DNA from 3 places in the Candidatus Symbiopectobacterium sp. NZEC127 genome. Region 1 is predicted to be linked to each of the others. Evidence: riboswitches for the same ligand, from Rfam matches in the RefSeq annotation. Region 1 holds a riboswitch; each other region holds the start of a gene.
What was found. A riboswitch is a leader RNA that binds a small molecule or an ion and turns the genes downstream of it on or off. The one in region 1 is predicted to bind thiamine pyrophosphate.
Positions count from the first base shown of each region.

Region 2: another riboswitch for thiamine pyrophosphate. It lies ahead of thiM (hydroxyethylthiazole kinase); the one in region 1 lies ahead of thiC (phosphomethylpyrimidine synthase ThiC).
Region 3: another riboswitch for thiamine pyrophosphate. It lies ahead of thiB (thiamine ABC transporter substrate binding subunit); the one in region 1 lies ahead of thiC (phosphomethylpyrimidine synthase ThiC).

Region 1 is NZ_JAGFPG010000011.1:4,979-10,028, forward strand. It holds gene J5069_RS23205 (YjaG family protein) at 1-264, opposite strand, end outside; gene nfi (deoxyribonuclease V) at 360-1,034, opposite strand; gene hemE (uroporphyrinogen decarboxylase) at 1,077-2,141, opposite strand; gene nudC (NAD(+) diphosphatase) at 2,223-2,996, opposite strand; gene rsd (sigma D regulator) at 3,105-3,569, shown strand; TPP riboswitch at 3,691-3,814, shown strand; gene thiC (phosphomethylpyrimidine synthase ThiC) at 3,944-5,050, shown strand, end outside.
Region 2 is NZ_JAGFPG010000001.1:2,109,419-2,114,468, forward strand. It holds gene J5069_RS09670 (acyltransferase family protein) at 409-1,377, shown strand; gene thiD (bifunctional hydroxymethylpyrimidine kinase/phosphomethylpyrimidine kinase) at 1,435-2,250, opposite strand; gene thiM (hydroxyethylthiazole kinase) at 2,247-3,050, opposite strand; TPP riboswitch at 3,088-3,184, opposite strand; gene J5069_RS09685 (H-NS family nucleoid-associated regulatory protein) at 3,746-4,144, shown strand; gene J5069_RS09690 (VOC family protein) at 4,401-4,799, opposite strand; gene J5069_RS09695 (DMT family transporter) at 4,975-5,050, opposite strand, start outside.
Region 3 is NZ_JAGFPG010000003.1:234,195-239,244, forward strand. It holds gene thiP (thiamine/thiamine pyrophosphate ABC transporter permease ThiP) at 1-134, opposite strand, end outside; gene thiB (thiamine ABC transporter substrate binding subunit) at 110-1,123, opposite strand; TPP riboswitch at 1,168-1,297, opposite strand; gene sgrR (HTH-type transcriptional regulator SgrR) at 1,322-2,995, opposite strand; gene sgrT (glucose uptake inhibitor SgrT) at 3,086-3,250, shown strand; gene J5069_RS14525 (pentapeptide repeat-containing protein) at 3,729-4,733, shown strand.

The DNA.
Region 1 (5,050 bases):
GTATAAATCGTAATCATCGGCGGAGGGAATGGCGTCTTCCCATTTCTCCAACTGGCTGTCGAAATTGACCTTGGCCTCTTTCACCACCAGCACTTCCCACACCAGGTCGAGGATGCGGCGATACAGCTGCGCATCACCAAACTCGGTCTGGCGACAAAATTCATAATAGTTCGGATACATCCGCTCGCAAAGGCAAGCCATAAAAGTCACGTGCTGCCAGCTTTCCAGCTTCTCCAGCCGCAGGTGAATCGGATTACGTAACATCGTCGACGCTCATTATTTTTAATGGCAGGCAGTGTACCTGAAAATTTTGCCTTGCCCTATGCCTGAATTCTTAAACTTACCGCATCCCGCCTGCGTTACTGTGGATTTTCTCGCAGCCAGCGTTGAAAGGCTGGCCGCTGTGAGGCAACGGCGTCCGCCCAACGCGTAGGTTCGGGTAAACGGTAGCCCTGCTGGCAGCGTTTTACCCACATCAGTGCGCTGTTCAGGCTCACCCGATGGCCGGTGGAGATAAACAGCGGATTACAGCGCGCCTTGCTGCGCCATACCCAGCCAATCTGTTCGTCATGGTCCATCAGCGCGCTTTGGCTGCCGGGCGCATCAGAAAGCGGAGCAATCTGACCGCACAGCCGTTTTTTAGCCACGCCAATGGTCGGGACATCCACCAATAACCCAAAATGGCTGGCAACGCCCAACCGCCTGGGGTGAGAAATGCCGTGACCGTCAACGAACAGCAACTCAGGCTTTTGCGCCAGTTGTTGCCAAGCAGCCAACAGGCCAGGACACTCACGAAAAGAGAGCAACCCCGGCACATAGGGCATGACCGTCGGGATACGGGCAATCTGGTACTCAACCAACTGAAGTGAAGGGTAGTGCAATATCGCGATCGCCGCACGCGTCACCGCGCCCTCTTGCTCGAATCCGACATCAGCCCCGCCAATAAACGTGGGCTCGACAAAGGGCAGGCTGTCAACACGCACAATGTCCTGCGCCCGCCGTTTCTGTTCCGCCTTCAATGCTTGCGTATCCATCAGCCTACTCCTTAAGGCACCTTCAATCCTGATGATGGCGATTTATTGATGGAACGGGCGCGACAACCGGTGCACCGCATCAACAAACGCACCGGCATGTTCCGGGGGTACATCCTGATGAATCCCGTGCCCCAAATTGAACACGTGCCCCTCCCCCGGACCGAACGCGGTTAAAATCGTCTCAACCTCTTGCTCAATACGCGCTGGCGACGCATAGAGCATTGAAGGGTCCATATTGCCTTGCAGCGCCACCGTGTCCCCAACCCGCGCGCGCGCCTCACCGATATCCGTGGTCCAATCCAGACCCAGCGCATCGCACCCCGTCGCGGCCATCGCTTCCAGCCATTGCCCGCCGCCTTTGGTAAACAGCGTTACCGGTACGCGCCGACCCTCATGCTCACGCAGCAGGCCATCCACGATTTTGTGCATGTAGTGCAGTGAAAATTCACGGTAATCGCGACCGCTCAGCGCGCCGCCCCAGGTATCGAAAATCATCACCGATTGAGCACCGGCCTTGATCTGCGCATTGAGGTAGAGAATCACGCTGTCAGCCAGCTTATCCAGCAGCAGGTGGAGCGTCTGCGGCTCGGCAAACAGCATTTTCTTGATAAGCGTAAACGCTTTACTGCTGCCGCCTTCCACCATATAGGTTGCCAGCGTCCAGGGACTGCCGGAAAAACCGATCAATGGCACCGCACCGGCCAGTTCGCGGCGAATGGTGCGAACCGCATCCATCACGTAGCCCAGTTCCTGCTCGGGATCGGGAATGGGCAAGCGCGCCACATCCGCAGCGGTTCGCACCGGATGGGCAAAACGCGGCCCTTCCCCGGTTTCAAAATAGAGCCCCAATCCCATGGCATCCGGCACGGTGAGAATATCGGAAAACAGGATGGCGGCATCCAGCGCATAGCGCCGCAGCGGTTGCAGCGTGACTTCACAAGCCAGCTCTGGATTTTTGCACAGCGACATAAAATCACCGGCTTGTGCGCGCGTCGCTTTGTACTCCGGCAGATAGCGGCCGGCCTGGCGCATCATCCACACCGGCGTCACGTCAACGGGCTGGCGCAGTAGCGCGCGCAGATAGCGATCATTTTTCAGGTCTGGCATGCGGTGTCCTTTTGTCATCCTGAGAGAGGGTCAAAACGCGATAACGAAACGAGTGGCGCGAAGTGTAGCACGCCAGCGGCGCTATTCCTGCCCATCGCGGCACAGTACCACGGTGTCTTCAATCAAACGTCGCGCAACCGTACCCGGCGGCGGGAGAATCGGCAGTTGATCGTAGCGGAACCAGCCCGCATCTCTGAGTTCTTTGGGATCGTGGCGCAGATCGCCGTCGGCATACTCGGCCATAAACGCCATCATCAGCGAATGCGGGAACGGCCACGGCTGCGAGCTGATGTAGCGCAGATTTTTAATACGAATGTTGCTCTCTTCCATCACCTCGCGGGCAACCGCTTGCTCGAGCGTTTCGCCCACTTCCACGAACCCCGCCAGCACGGTATACATATTACCGCGGTGGCGTTGATGCTGCGCCAGCAAGATCTCCTCACCGCGCCGGATCGCCACGATCACGCACGGGGCGATTTGCGGGTAATAACGCTCTTTACACTGCGGGCACAGGCAGGCCAGTTCCGTTTTGCTGTGCACCATTTTCTGCCCGCAATAGCCACAAAACTGATGCGAGCGATAGAATTCGACCAGTTGCACACCGCGCCCTGCCAGTTGAAACAGCGCCACGTCTTCATCCAGCAGTTGGCGCACGGAGTCCATCTGCGAGGTTTTCTGGTGACTGACCAACCATACGCACTCGCCCTGCCACTCCCCTATCTGGCGTCCAACAATGCCTTCCAATCCGCACTGCGCCGCCGTGCCATGCGGGAGTTTCCCTTCGGGCAGCCACACTTGATTATCATGGCTGACCACCCACCATCCATGCTCATCACCTTTTAATGTTTGTTCCATATCTTTTCTATTGCTCCACAGACACTTCACTGGCATTTTAACTGTCAGGGATATGGCAGAATTTCATCGTCACCGATTGTTCTTTCTTATCAATGCACGGAGTCAACAATGTTAAACCAATTACAAAGTCTGACTGAGTACGTTGGTGGCAATAATGCGTTAATCGACCAATGGCTACAAGCGCGCAAGCAACTTCTGGTTGCCTATTACCATCTGGTCGGCATTAAGCCAAACAAAGATAAACACACCCCGCTCGATGAGCAGGCCTTGGATGATTTTTGCCACAACCTTGTGGACTATCTTTCCGCCTGCCATTTCCATGTTTATGAGCGCATCCTGCAAGAGGCGGTTGTACTGAGCGATCAAAAGCTGGCGCAAACGCACCGTCTGGCGCTGGCGTTGCAGGCCAACACCCAATTCATTATGGATTTCTACGACAGCAGTCTGGCGACCGCCATCGATCACGACAACTGCATTGAGTTTCAGCAAGCGCTGTCGAGCGTCGGCGAAGCCATGGCGGAACGCTTTGCACTGGAAGATCGCCTGATTCGTCTGGCGATTGATAAAGAATAACGCCATCGCCCCACCTTACATTTTGACAGTGTCTCTCAGACGTCCTAAAGTGTTAGCGTTTTATTAACCTCATGGTAATGGGGTTATTGCTTGGTAAACAGCCTCTGAGCTGACTATCGGGCGTATCTTGTCGGAGTGCCTAGCGTGTTTATGTGATACATAAACCGCAGGCTGAGACCGTTTATTCGGGATCCGCGGAACCTGATCAGGTTAAAACCTGCGAAGGGAACAAGAGTAATCCACTCTGTTTTGTCACCGTTGTCATCGCCATGTTGTTACCGGCATAGCGCGTAAAATCGGGGCCAAAGCAACCATAATTACTCCCTGCGAGCTCCAGACAAGCATTTTTCCTTAACCATAATCAGGAACATGCTATGTCTCAATCACCCGCTACAACGCCTAAAACCCCGTCTGGCCGTCGCGAAAAGCGCGAAGCAGCCGAGGCATTTATTCATAATCTGCGCGGCACTGCCTTTCCTAACTCCACGCGCATCTACCTTGCCGGGTCGCGCAGCGATATCCGCGTGCCGATGCGGGAAATCGCCCTCAGCCCAACGCTGGTGGGTGGTGGCAAAGATAACCCTCACTATGAACCTAACGAAGCCGTGCCGGTGTATGACACCGCGGGGCCGTATGGCGATCCCGATGCGCGGCCGGACGTGCGTACTGGGCTGGCGAAACTGCGTGCTGACTGGATTGCAGAACGTAGCGATACCGAGCCGCTCTCCGGCGTCAGCTCCCGTTTTACCCAGCAGCGACTGGCGGATGCCGGGTTGGATCACCTGCGCTTTGAACAGTTGCCGCAGCCCAAACGCGCTCAGTCGGGCAAATGCGTCACGCAATTGCACTATGCGCGCCAAGGGATCGTCACGCCGGAAATGGAGTTTATCGCCATCCGCGAAAACATGGGACGCGAGCGCATTCGCAGCGAAGTGCTGCGCCACCAGCATCCGGGGCAAAGCTTTGGCGCGATCCTGCCGGACAACATCACCCCGGAATTTGTGCGTCAGGAAGTCGCCGCAGGCCGTGCCATCATCCCGTCCAACATCAATCACCCTGAATCTGAACCGATGATTATCGGGCGCAATTTTCTGGTCAAGGTGAACGCCAATATCGGCAACTCGGCGGTCACCTCGTCTATCGAGGAAGAGGTGGAAAAGCTGGTCTGGTCCACGCTGTGGGGGGCCGATACGGTGATGGATCTCTCCACTGGACGCTATATTCACGAAACCCGTGAATGGATCCTGCGCAACAGCCCGGTGCCGATTGGCACCGTTCCTATTTATCAGGCGCTGGAGAAGGTCAACGGCATAGCGGAAAACCTCACGTGGGAAATGTTCCGCGATACGCTGCTTGAGCAAGCAGAGCAAGGGGTTGATTACTTCACCATTCATGCGGGTGTGCTGCTGCGCTATGTGCCGATGACCGCACAGCGTCTGACCGGCATTGTATCGCGCGGCGGCTCCATCATGGCGAAGTGG
Region 2 (5,050 bases), on a different contig from region 1:
TGACACAAGGCCTTTGATGTGATGGGCTAATGAAGAGTATTAATTTTCTGACCTACTCTTATTCTGTAAGGATACAAACAACAAGATTTCGTAAAGGGAAATATCCGATTTGAGAGTAGTGAGTGGCACTCACTCCTATTTATTGTGGCTATCACTTCAATAATATTATAAAAAGTCGCAATATCCAGACGACACCCATCAATCGTAAAGAATTAGGATATTGATTACGCCACACTGCTAAAAACATTAAATATCATGAAGTAAAATAAGGAAAAAAGGGAGAGAAACGGAGTGGCAGCGCATCCGGCACGGACAATGCGCTAGGCGGGAAGCCCTTTTAACACTACGCTTATCTTCATGAAAAACAGGGATATAACCATAGGACTTACGGCCAAAGGTGAATGTGCCATGATCAGAGATGTCAGCCAACACGCCTTGAAAAGTTTGAGTTGTTTTGCCGCCGTCACATTTTACTCAGCCAGTCAACTTTGCGTTAACGAATGTTTTATTAATGCTAACGCCATGAGCATTCTCTACTTTCTCTCCACAATAGCTAAGCCATTGTTTTTCATTCTTATTGGATATTTTGACAACATCGACAACCTGACAAAAAAAGAGGTCAGGATAAAAATAAAAAACGTGGTATTCATCATCGTCTTTTGGAATATTATCCTGTCATTGATTACATTCCAATATATTCAACAGGGATACATACTACAAAATGGAATAATGTTAACCATTGGCGTAATTTACATTATCTACCCCCTTATTATTAAAGCGATGCGTAATGTAAAAATGACATTGGCATTTTTTGCGAGCTTGTTCGCTATTATTTTTCTCTTCGATATATTCAGCCCATTAGATATGCGCGATGATCCACTCTTTATACACAGCTATTCATTTGTCTGGGTATGGGGGGGTTACTATCTTGTAGGAAGAATGCTGGGAACCTCTGCGGGCAGGTTGTTTACCCACCAGCCCGGCATCATCTGGCTGGCTCGCATGATGGTGGTGCCGGTAGGTATCTCGATGTTCTTTTACGAACGCTTTCTCTCAACCCACGCTCAAAATATTGTCACGCCGTGGCTGATGCTTGAGCATCTGCATCTGCTGACCATGTGTTTGGCATTATTCATTGTGTTTGAAAATATCACTATAAAAAACAAAATTATAACTCACGTCGTCGAGTTTATTGGCCCGGCAATGATCGGTGTCTATATTGTGCATTACAGTGTGTTCTATTTCATTAGCACACTCTATGACTTTAACTACGTCAACCTGAAATTTGTTCTGCTGGTCTTGGTGTTTATTGCATCAGTGCTGTTGTGCCGTTTGCTGCTGCTCAACAGGTTTACCGCCAAGATCATCTCTTTCTGACACCACAGGCGTCAAACGGCACTGTCGGCGGCGTAGCGCCGCCGACCGCTTAACGGTCTACCACCATTGATGAAAATGATGTACCGGCCCAATCCCCTGACCCACTTCCAGTGAATCTGCCGCCAGTAATGCATGCTGGAGGTAATGCTTCGCCGCTTGAACCGTATTTTCCCAATCGGGGTGCCGGGGGCGCAGTGCCGCCAGCGCCGCAGACAGCGTGCATCCTGTGCCGTGGGTGTGACGAGTCTTTACCCGTGGCGCGCAGAAACGTTGCGGTGCATGCCCACGTTGAAACAGCCAGTCCGGGCTCTCCGCGTCACTCAAATGGCCCCCCTTGATCAGCACCGCCCGGCACCCCATCTCCAGCAGCCCTTGCCCTTGTGCTTTCATCTCACTTTCTGTGGTTGCCGCATTGCACGCCAACAGCGCCGCCGCCTCCGGCAGATTAGGGGTTATCAGTGACACGCGCGGCAGCAGCGTCTCACGAATCGCGGCGACCGCTTCAGGCGCCAATAGCGGATCGCCGCTTTTCGCCAGCATCACCGTATCCAACACAATATAAGGTACGGCATAGCGTTGCAGGCGCTCGGCGACCGCTTCGACAATATCACTTTGCGCCAGCATGCCGATCTTCGCACTGTCGATACGCACATCGCTCAGCACGGAATCCAGTTGAGCCGCCACAAAATCAGGTTCAATACGATAAACCGACTGAACCCCCTGCGTATTCTGCGCCACCAGCGCAGTGATCACACTGGTGCCATAGGCGCTTAGGGCAGAAAACGTTTTCAGATCGGCCTGGATCCCTGCTCCACCGCTAGGATCGGTGCCTGCGATTGTTAACGCATTTATTCGGGGAACCTGCTCTTTCATAAGGTGCATGTCTGTGCCTCCTGGCGCAATAGCGCAAGCGCATCCAAAAACGCAGGCGTAAAACTGCCCGGCCCGTTGGCTTGCGCGGCGGCACGCTCCCCTGCCTGTGCCATTACGGCACAGGCTGTCGCAACCTGAGATAATCGGTCCGCACCGCGCGCACAGAATGCCGCAACGACGGCGGAGAGTGCGCACCCGGTACCCACCACGCGCGTCATCATCGGATGACCGCCCTTTACCGCCCAGACGCGCACACCGTCCGTGACGTAGTCCACCTCTCCCGTCACCGCCACCACCGTTGACCAACGCGCCGCCAGTTCGCGTGCGGCAGGGATGGCCGTGAAGGAAGCGTCCTGGCTATCAACGCCTCGGCCCTGCGAATTGACACCAGACAGCGCGATAATTTCCGAGGCATTGCCGCGAATCGCCGCCGGTTTGCAAGGCAGCAATTCGCGCACAAAATCGGTACGAAAGCGCAACCCGCCAACCGCGACGGGATCCAGCACCCAGGGCTTGTCCGCCTGGTTAGCGCTATGCACGGCGGCCAGCATCGCATCGGCACGCGTTGCTTCTAAGGTCCCCACGTTGATCAGAAGCGCATCGGCCAACGCGGCAAACTGTGCCGCCTCGCCCGGATCCACCACCATCGCAGGAGATGCACCGAGCGCCAGCAAGACATTGGCGGTAAAAGACTGGACCACATCGTTGGTCAGGCAATGGACTAACGGCGAAGCCGTTGAGAAATCGTGCAACGCTGCCGCCGCGTGGGCAGCAGAAAAATCGGTGGGCAGGTCGTTCATTATCACTCCCAACCGGCGTGTAAGAAGACGGTAGCCGATCGGAATACCGAGACTTCCCTACGCTGGCATTATCCAGATCAGGTGGTACGGGTATTTCTCAGCCTTCACAAAGAAGGGCACCCCGAGTCATCGCAACATCAATTTACTGTGTGACTGCCACAGCAAAACATATTCAGGATAATCATCAAACCACAGTGTGTAAATTGATTTGTATTCGCCTACCGTCAAAGGGCGGCTGCCTGACAGGGCATTCATTCGCCGCTGAATGAAAGGAACGCTAAACGGTACGGTTTTTCACTCGTTCCCCCCAGATCCCTTCGCCTGTGCGTATGCCACGCTGGCATTATATTCTTCCCTGTTACGCTTATACCCTTAAATAATTAGCGTTATGCGCAGGGAGAAAATGAGCGCGCCCCGATAAGTTGACACGGGTAAGGGATTAGGGATGTCAATGCCGCTAACAGACAACCCCGCTTAAGTATCGATTGATGAATTAATAAATAGCGGCAACCGCGAGGCGTTGCGTTATTAACCAGCTAACGATTAACGCTCCTGCTTTACCCACGCCGCCTGTTACGCATTTTTTTACATAAGGCGCTATAAAAAAATATTTCATGCCGACGTATCTGGTGTATATTGGAAAATCAAAAAATATCTTGTAAGCTAATAATGTCTCTTCTTTTTAAAGGAACACCATGATGAGTTTTGACGTGCTAAGTAATATTCGTTCTCTTCGCGCTCAGGCCCGAGATACCGATCTTGAAACCCTGGAAGAGCTGTTAAGCAAATTCACTGCAATTGTGGAAGAGCGCCGCGAAGAAGACAGCAAAATTCAGAAAGAGCAGGCAGAACGTTTGGCAAAACTGGATGCCATTCGTGCTCAGCTTCTTGAAGACGGTATTGATCCGGCTGAACTGCTGGAAAGCGTGAAATCCAAACCGGCCAAGACCAAACGCGATCCTCGTCCGGCGAAATATAAATATATTGATGAGAATGGCACCGAACAAACCTGGACCGGCCAAGGCCGTACGCCTAAAGCGATCCGTGAAGCCATTGATGGCGGAAGCAAAACGCTGGAAGATTTCGAGATTTAATTTGTTCTCTTCCTTGCCGTATTAGCGCGCATCACTTGTCTTGTTATGCATGGAGTAACGTTGTACTCCATGCATATCTTTTCTAATCCGCGATCGTTATCACCACCCGTGTTTCGCCGTCCTTAAGAAAAAGTTTTCATCCCCCAAGACCCGATTAAAAATGGCGAAAAATTAATACCGCAGGTGTATTAGCGTGCGTATCAATCAGGATCCGATTTTCTTTGATCGTTTGCAGCCAGCAAAAGAAGTGATATCCCTAAGGTGCAATGCTGCGATGAAAGACGGCTTCGATGTTATATCCATCAGGATCGCGCACAAATGCCGCATAATAATGGGCATGATACAGATCTCGAATTCCCGGCTTTCCGTTATCCTGTCCGCCCGCCGCGATTGCCGCATGATAAAAAGCATCTACAACGTCACGCGTCTCAGCACTAAATGCAAAATGCGTCGCCGGACAAGGTAATGCTTTTCCCTGATAGATCCAAAATTCGCCGCCCGGATCGCTGGACTTTCCATATCCTTCCAACACGCCAAAACTTATCGCATGATTAAAATCTTTGATCAGACGATAACCTAACGGTGCCAGTGCACTTTCATAAAACTGCCGACTGCGATCAATATCTGTCACCGGAACACTTAAATGATCTAACATTGAACGTTCCTTCTGTTATAAACATGAAACCGCTTGCCCATTGATGCTTCCTGTTTTCATCCTGAAAACAGATCTCGTTTAGCGAAAGCCTATGACAACGTTGCCGCATCGTAGCCTGAACCCGCCCTATCGGATGCTGACCCTGGTCAATATTAATGCAGGACAGCATAACGCGTTAATGCCGGAGAGTAGCGCTGTTGTCTTTTTGAAAAAAACGACACCGGACATTAATGCCGGCAACCGCCGCCAGA
Region 3 (5,050 bases), on a different contig from region 1:
GTTTGCCATGGGGTATCCGGTGCCTGATGCCAGAGTGCGCCAAACGCCAGCAGGGCTACGCCTGCCAGCAATGCGGCGGTGAACAGCCCCGGCCAGAGCCAGTGTGGGATCAGCGGCTGACGGCGCGTTGCCATGCCTGAATCCACTGCCCGCGCAGGTCCGCCACCTCTGGTGCGCTAAAGGACAGCGCTTTTTCCGGGCGCGCCAGAGACTGGAATCCTTCCGGCAGTGCCACGCCGGTGACCGGATACATCCAGTTGGTGGTTGGGATCAGGCTTTGGAACGTCGGGCTGAGGATAAACTGCATAAAGCGGTTTGCGAGTTCCGGCTGCTTGCTGGCGCTCAACTGCCCGGCAACCTCAACCTGCATATAGTGGCCTTCGCTGAACAGCGCCGCCGCGTAGTTCGTCTTTTTCTCTTCGATAATGTGATAGGCCGGAGAGGTGGTGTAGCTCAGCACCAGATCCGCCTCGCCCTTGAGGAACAGGCCATAAGCCTCACTCCACCCTTTGGTGACGGTAACGGTTTTACGTGCCAACTTTTGCCAGGCGTCGGGGGCCTTATCGCCATACACCTTTTGCATCCACAGCAGCAGGCCCAGCCCCGGCGTACTGGTGCGCGGGTCTTGATAAATCACCTTCAGCGGCTGATCGCTGTTGATCAGGGCATCAAGACTGGTCGGTGGATTTTTTAGCGTGTCTTTGTTGTAGACGAACGCGAAGTAGCCGTAATCATAAGGCAGGAACGTGGCATTGTTCCAACCGCCCGGCAGCGTTAACGCGTCGGTTTTTACGTTGTGTGCACTAAACAGCCCGGTATCCGATGCCGCTTTGAGCAGGTTGTTATCCAGCCCCAGCACAATATCTGCTTTGCTGTTTTTGCCTTCCATGCGCAAGCGGTTCAACAGGGCAACGCCATCTTCCAGCGCGACGAAATTCAATTCACACTCGCACTCTTTTTCGAAGGCTTTTTTAATTGCCGGGCCGGGGCCCCATTCAGACGCGAAGGAATCGTAGGTGTAAACGGTCAACGCAGGCTTGGCATTCGCGGCAGCGGAGCCGAGCATCAGGGCGGTGAGGCCGAAAACGGGAAGCAATAAACGGGATAATAGCGACTGTAACACTTTGCACTCCTGGGTAGATTAGGGTGGCAAAGGACTTTGAGGCAGGCGAATGCACTCTCAAATCCCTTCGCCGGTATTAACCGGATCAGGTTCGACGGGTATTTTCTCAGCATAAATACCGTGCGTTGACAAAGCGATATCGTCAACAAACGGCCTGCACCCCGTTGAGAACGTCATTATTGTAAAGGGTTTGTAGCATCAGGGAAAGTCGGCGTCGTGCTCCGGCGGCACAAACCAGGCGGATTTGAAGTCGAACCAGCCCAACATATTCATGCGCACGCCGCGCATGCTGCGCTGCCCCTGCAACTGTAACCAGTGGTGAAACAGCGGATGGATCTCACCGCTTTCAATCAGGCGCTGGCTGAAATCAGCGATAGAGAGCGTTTGAGCGCGCCAGCGCTGTACATCTTGTTGTAACGAATCACTCAGGCAGTGACGCAGCAGCGGTAACTCATACAGCAGGGCGAACAGCGAGAACTCCAGCGGCGGGTAGCAGTTGACGCTGCTCAGCCAGATGTCGCTTTGCGCTTCTCCCAGATACCATTGCTCGTAGTCGACTTTCTGTATATGCAACGTAACGCCCTGCTGCGCCAACAGATCATGCATGATCTCGCCAATGATGCGGTACTCGGGGTGCTCCTGATAAAACGTCAGCGTCACGTCCGTGAGTCCGGCGGGTTTGGGTTGCAGGTTGACAAGACGCTGGTGGTGCCAGCGTGGCAACAGGCTGTACGCCGGTGACCAGTCATAGCGGCGCGTATTGTCGGTCTGGCCGAGCAGGGCAATGGGGTGGAAAATCTGACTGATCCAGCGGCGTACCTCGCTGTTCGCGCCCTGCGCAGAGCGGGTATCAAACAGCAGGAAATAGCACCCTTCCTCCATGCGGCTTTCCAGCTCGTCGCGCGTGGTGGTGTCGCTGTGTACCTGAATGGATACCGGCAGCTCTTCGGAGGCGTCTGGCAGCACCCAGATATTGACCTCATCGATCAGCGCCCGGTAGCCGAAATAGTCATCAAAGGCTTTTATTTTCAACTGGCTGTCGCTGTTTTTCTCCACCGCGTAGGGGCCGGTGCCGACAGGGTGGCGCGCAAAATCGGCCTGTGCCTGCCAGTCGTGGGGCAGGATCATGGCATGTGCGCTGCCGAGCAGCCAGGGGAGCCAGCCATCGGGTTCGCTCAGTTCCACATCGATAACGAAGGGAATGGGGGAGGTCACGCGTGTGATATGTGAGAACAAGGCCTGCGACGTCAAGCGCATCACCGAGGCGATGACATCCTTCATCACCAGCTCGCGCCCATCGTGGAACCGGATCGCCGGGCGCAAATAAAAACGCCAATGTTGAGGCGTAATTTGCTGCCAGTGGTGCGCGAGGTCCGGTGCGATTTCCCCATTTTCCTCATTTATCTTGGTTAACCCGCTGAAGATCTGCCTGACGATATGCATCTCTGAGCGTCGTAGTGCAGAACCGGGCAGAAGGTTACGCAGCGGACGGTAATAGAGCACGCGCAGCAGGTGTTTCCCCTGACGAAAACGGCGGCCCAAATGGGAAAGCAACATCTGGCGTACCGTCTCTTTATCACCGATCAACTGGATCAACTGTTCGACGCGATCCTGCTCCAGCAGGTCTTCTGCGCGCTGTTGTTGCAGCGTTAAGCCGGTATAGATAAAACTGAGACGGGAGCGTTTGCCGCGTCCCGCTTCCGCCTGCCACAGCAGCCATCCCTCTTTTTGCATGGCTCCGAGCAGTGAACGGATATGACGGCGCGAGCAGAGTAATACCCCGGCCAGCTCTTCGAGCGTGGTGTCGGTATCCTGCCCCTGAAAGCGCTGCCAGAGGCGCACAAACTGCTGTTGCAAACGTGTCGAAGACATAAAAGAGGAACTCCGCGAACTAAAGTCATCAATTTATCTTTCCCTATATTACGGCGATACTGCACAACATGGAAAGCACGGAGGTGGCTGATGGCGATTTCACGGCTCAATCAATTTTACCGGCACTACTTCTTGCACTGCCCTGGCTGCTGGCTGAGGAGGATCAGCGCCCAGCAAAAGCTGGCGTTGTTACAGCAAGTGACACAGTGGCATACCGATGAAATGTCGGAAGAAGAGTACCGGCACTGGCTCTAGTGCTGTTCAGGTAGTAGAGAAACTTCTGAGTAATGGTGCTTTTCACCAGCCAGCGGCCTGTGCCGCTGGCATTTTTGTGTGCATTTTGCGTATTAGGTAAGAGGCGTGTACACATTGCTTACAGAGACTATATGCAGACAGTCACGCTGAAAACGCCGAGACAAAGTAGATAAAACAGAGATGGGCCTTAGTCGCTTCATGACTAGTGAAGGACCGCTCAGAACCTGGTGCGCCGCTTCATGTCATCGAGAAGCGTCTCGGCCACCCGATGGGGACATTATGGCCCGTTACAACCTTCACGATTATCTCACTGATTAGTATCAGTGGCTGGATGTGTGGATTGAGCACCTTGAAAAAATGGTTGGTCGACCGTTAATCCCGCATTATAAACTGCAACCAATATCGGTTATAAACCCGATTAAATCAACATAACAAAAAAATTACATTAAATTATATTTTTTTGACTGTGGTTATTTCAATGTTACTTAATACATCAGCAGGGCGTTTATTAAATGATTTATCCATGTCCATGATAGGAACAGACAGTTCCATAAAAGAGATGACTTCACCAAAAGGATTACTCGAACACATTATCAATTTTATTACATTTGGTAAAATACGAAAAGATAAGGAGGATTTATATAATCAAATAATGACGAAAATGGAAAGTGCTTTTAGCGGACTCACAGCCAAAGAAATGGAAGATGGCAGGAAAATACACGTAGATTGCATTCATGGGTGTGAGGTGTCATTTTATTACACAGACCATACAAACAAAGTTACTGTAGAAGTAACAAAAGGCAATAAGTCAGAAAATCAAGAAATTGATGCTAAAAATTTTTTTAATATATTCCAAACACTCAAATTGAAAGCATTGCTCAATATCACCTGTATTAAAGATATCTTAACTGATGATGGGGTTATCAACCTGAAAGGCGTTAACCTGAGTGGTGCTGACCTGAAAGGCGCTTATCTAAGAAACGCAATTCTAAGCGATGTTGACCTGAAACGCGCTGATCTTAGCGGTGCTGACCTGAGCAATGCCAAACTAGACGGAGCTGACCTAACCCACGCTAACGTGTCAATGTCTGTTCTGAGTGAAGCTGACCTGACCAATGCTAATCTGAACTATGCTAGCTTGAAAAGGGCTGAGCTAAACGATGCTGTTCTGACCAATGCTAACCTGAGCAACGCTGACTTGACCCAAGCTGAGCTGCTAAATGCCAAACTAAACGGAGCAGACCTAACCCACGCAGACGCGACAATGTCTGTCCTGATTGAGGCTGACTTAACCAACGCGAACCTGAGCAACGCGAACTTGATCAGAGCTGACCTGAGCAACGCTGACTTGACCGATGCCAATCTGAGCAGCGCTAACCTGAAAAGAGCTAACCTGCGCGACGCAATATTAACAAGAGCTAACCTGCTCAAGATTAATGTGGAAGGAACTAACATGGCTGGAACTAACCCATTTGGACTATAGGCAGATGATAACCTTTAACCATGTAGATAAATTAGAAAATGAATGCAATGGTTTATTTTCCTATTATATAGAGGGGGGTGGGATTTGCATTACAAATCCTTGGTTATAAAATCGTTAGGTAATTGTTTGAGCTTGGTTCATTGATGTGTAATTTATAATTGTCTGTTTTTATTAATCGCATTTTAATTGGCAGGGTTATCATTTGATATTGATGTGATTTTTTTCACATGCGTGGTTGTTTATTTCAACACTGCAATGTGCAAGCCTGAAACCATCCAGACTTGCTTTTTATAAAGATCATTAATGCTAATTGGTGA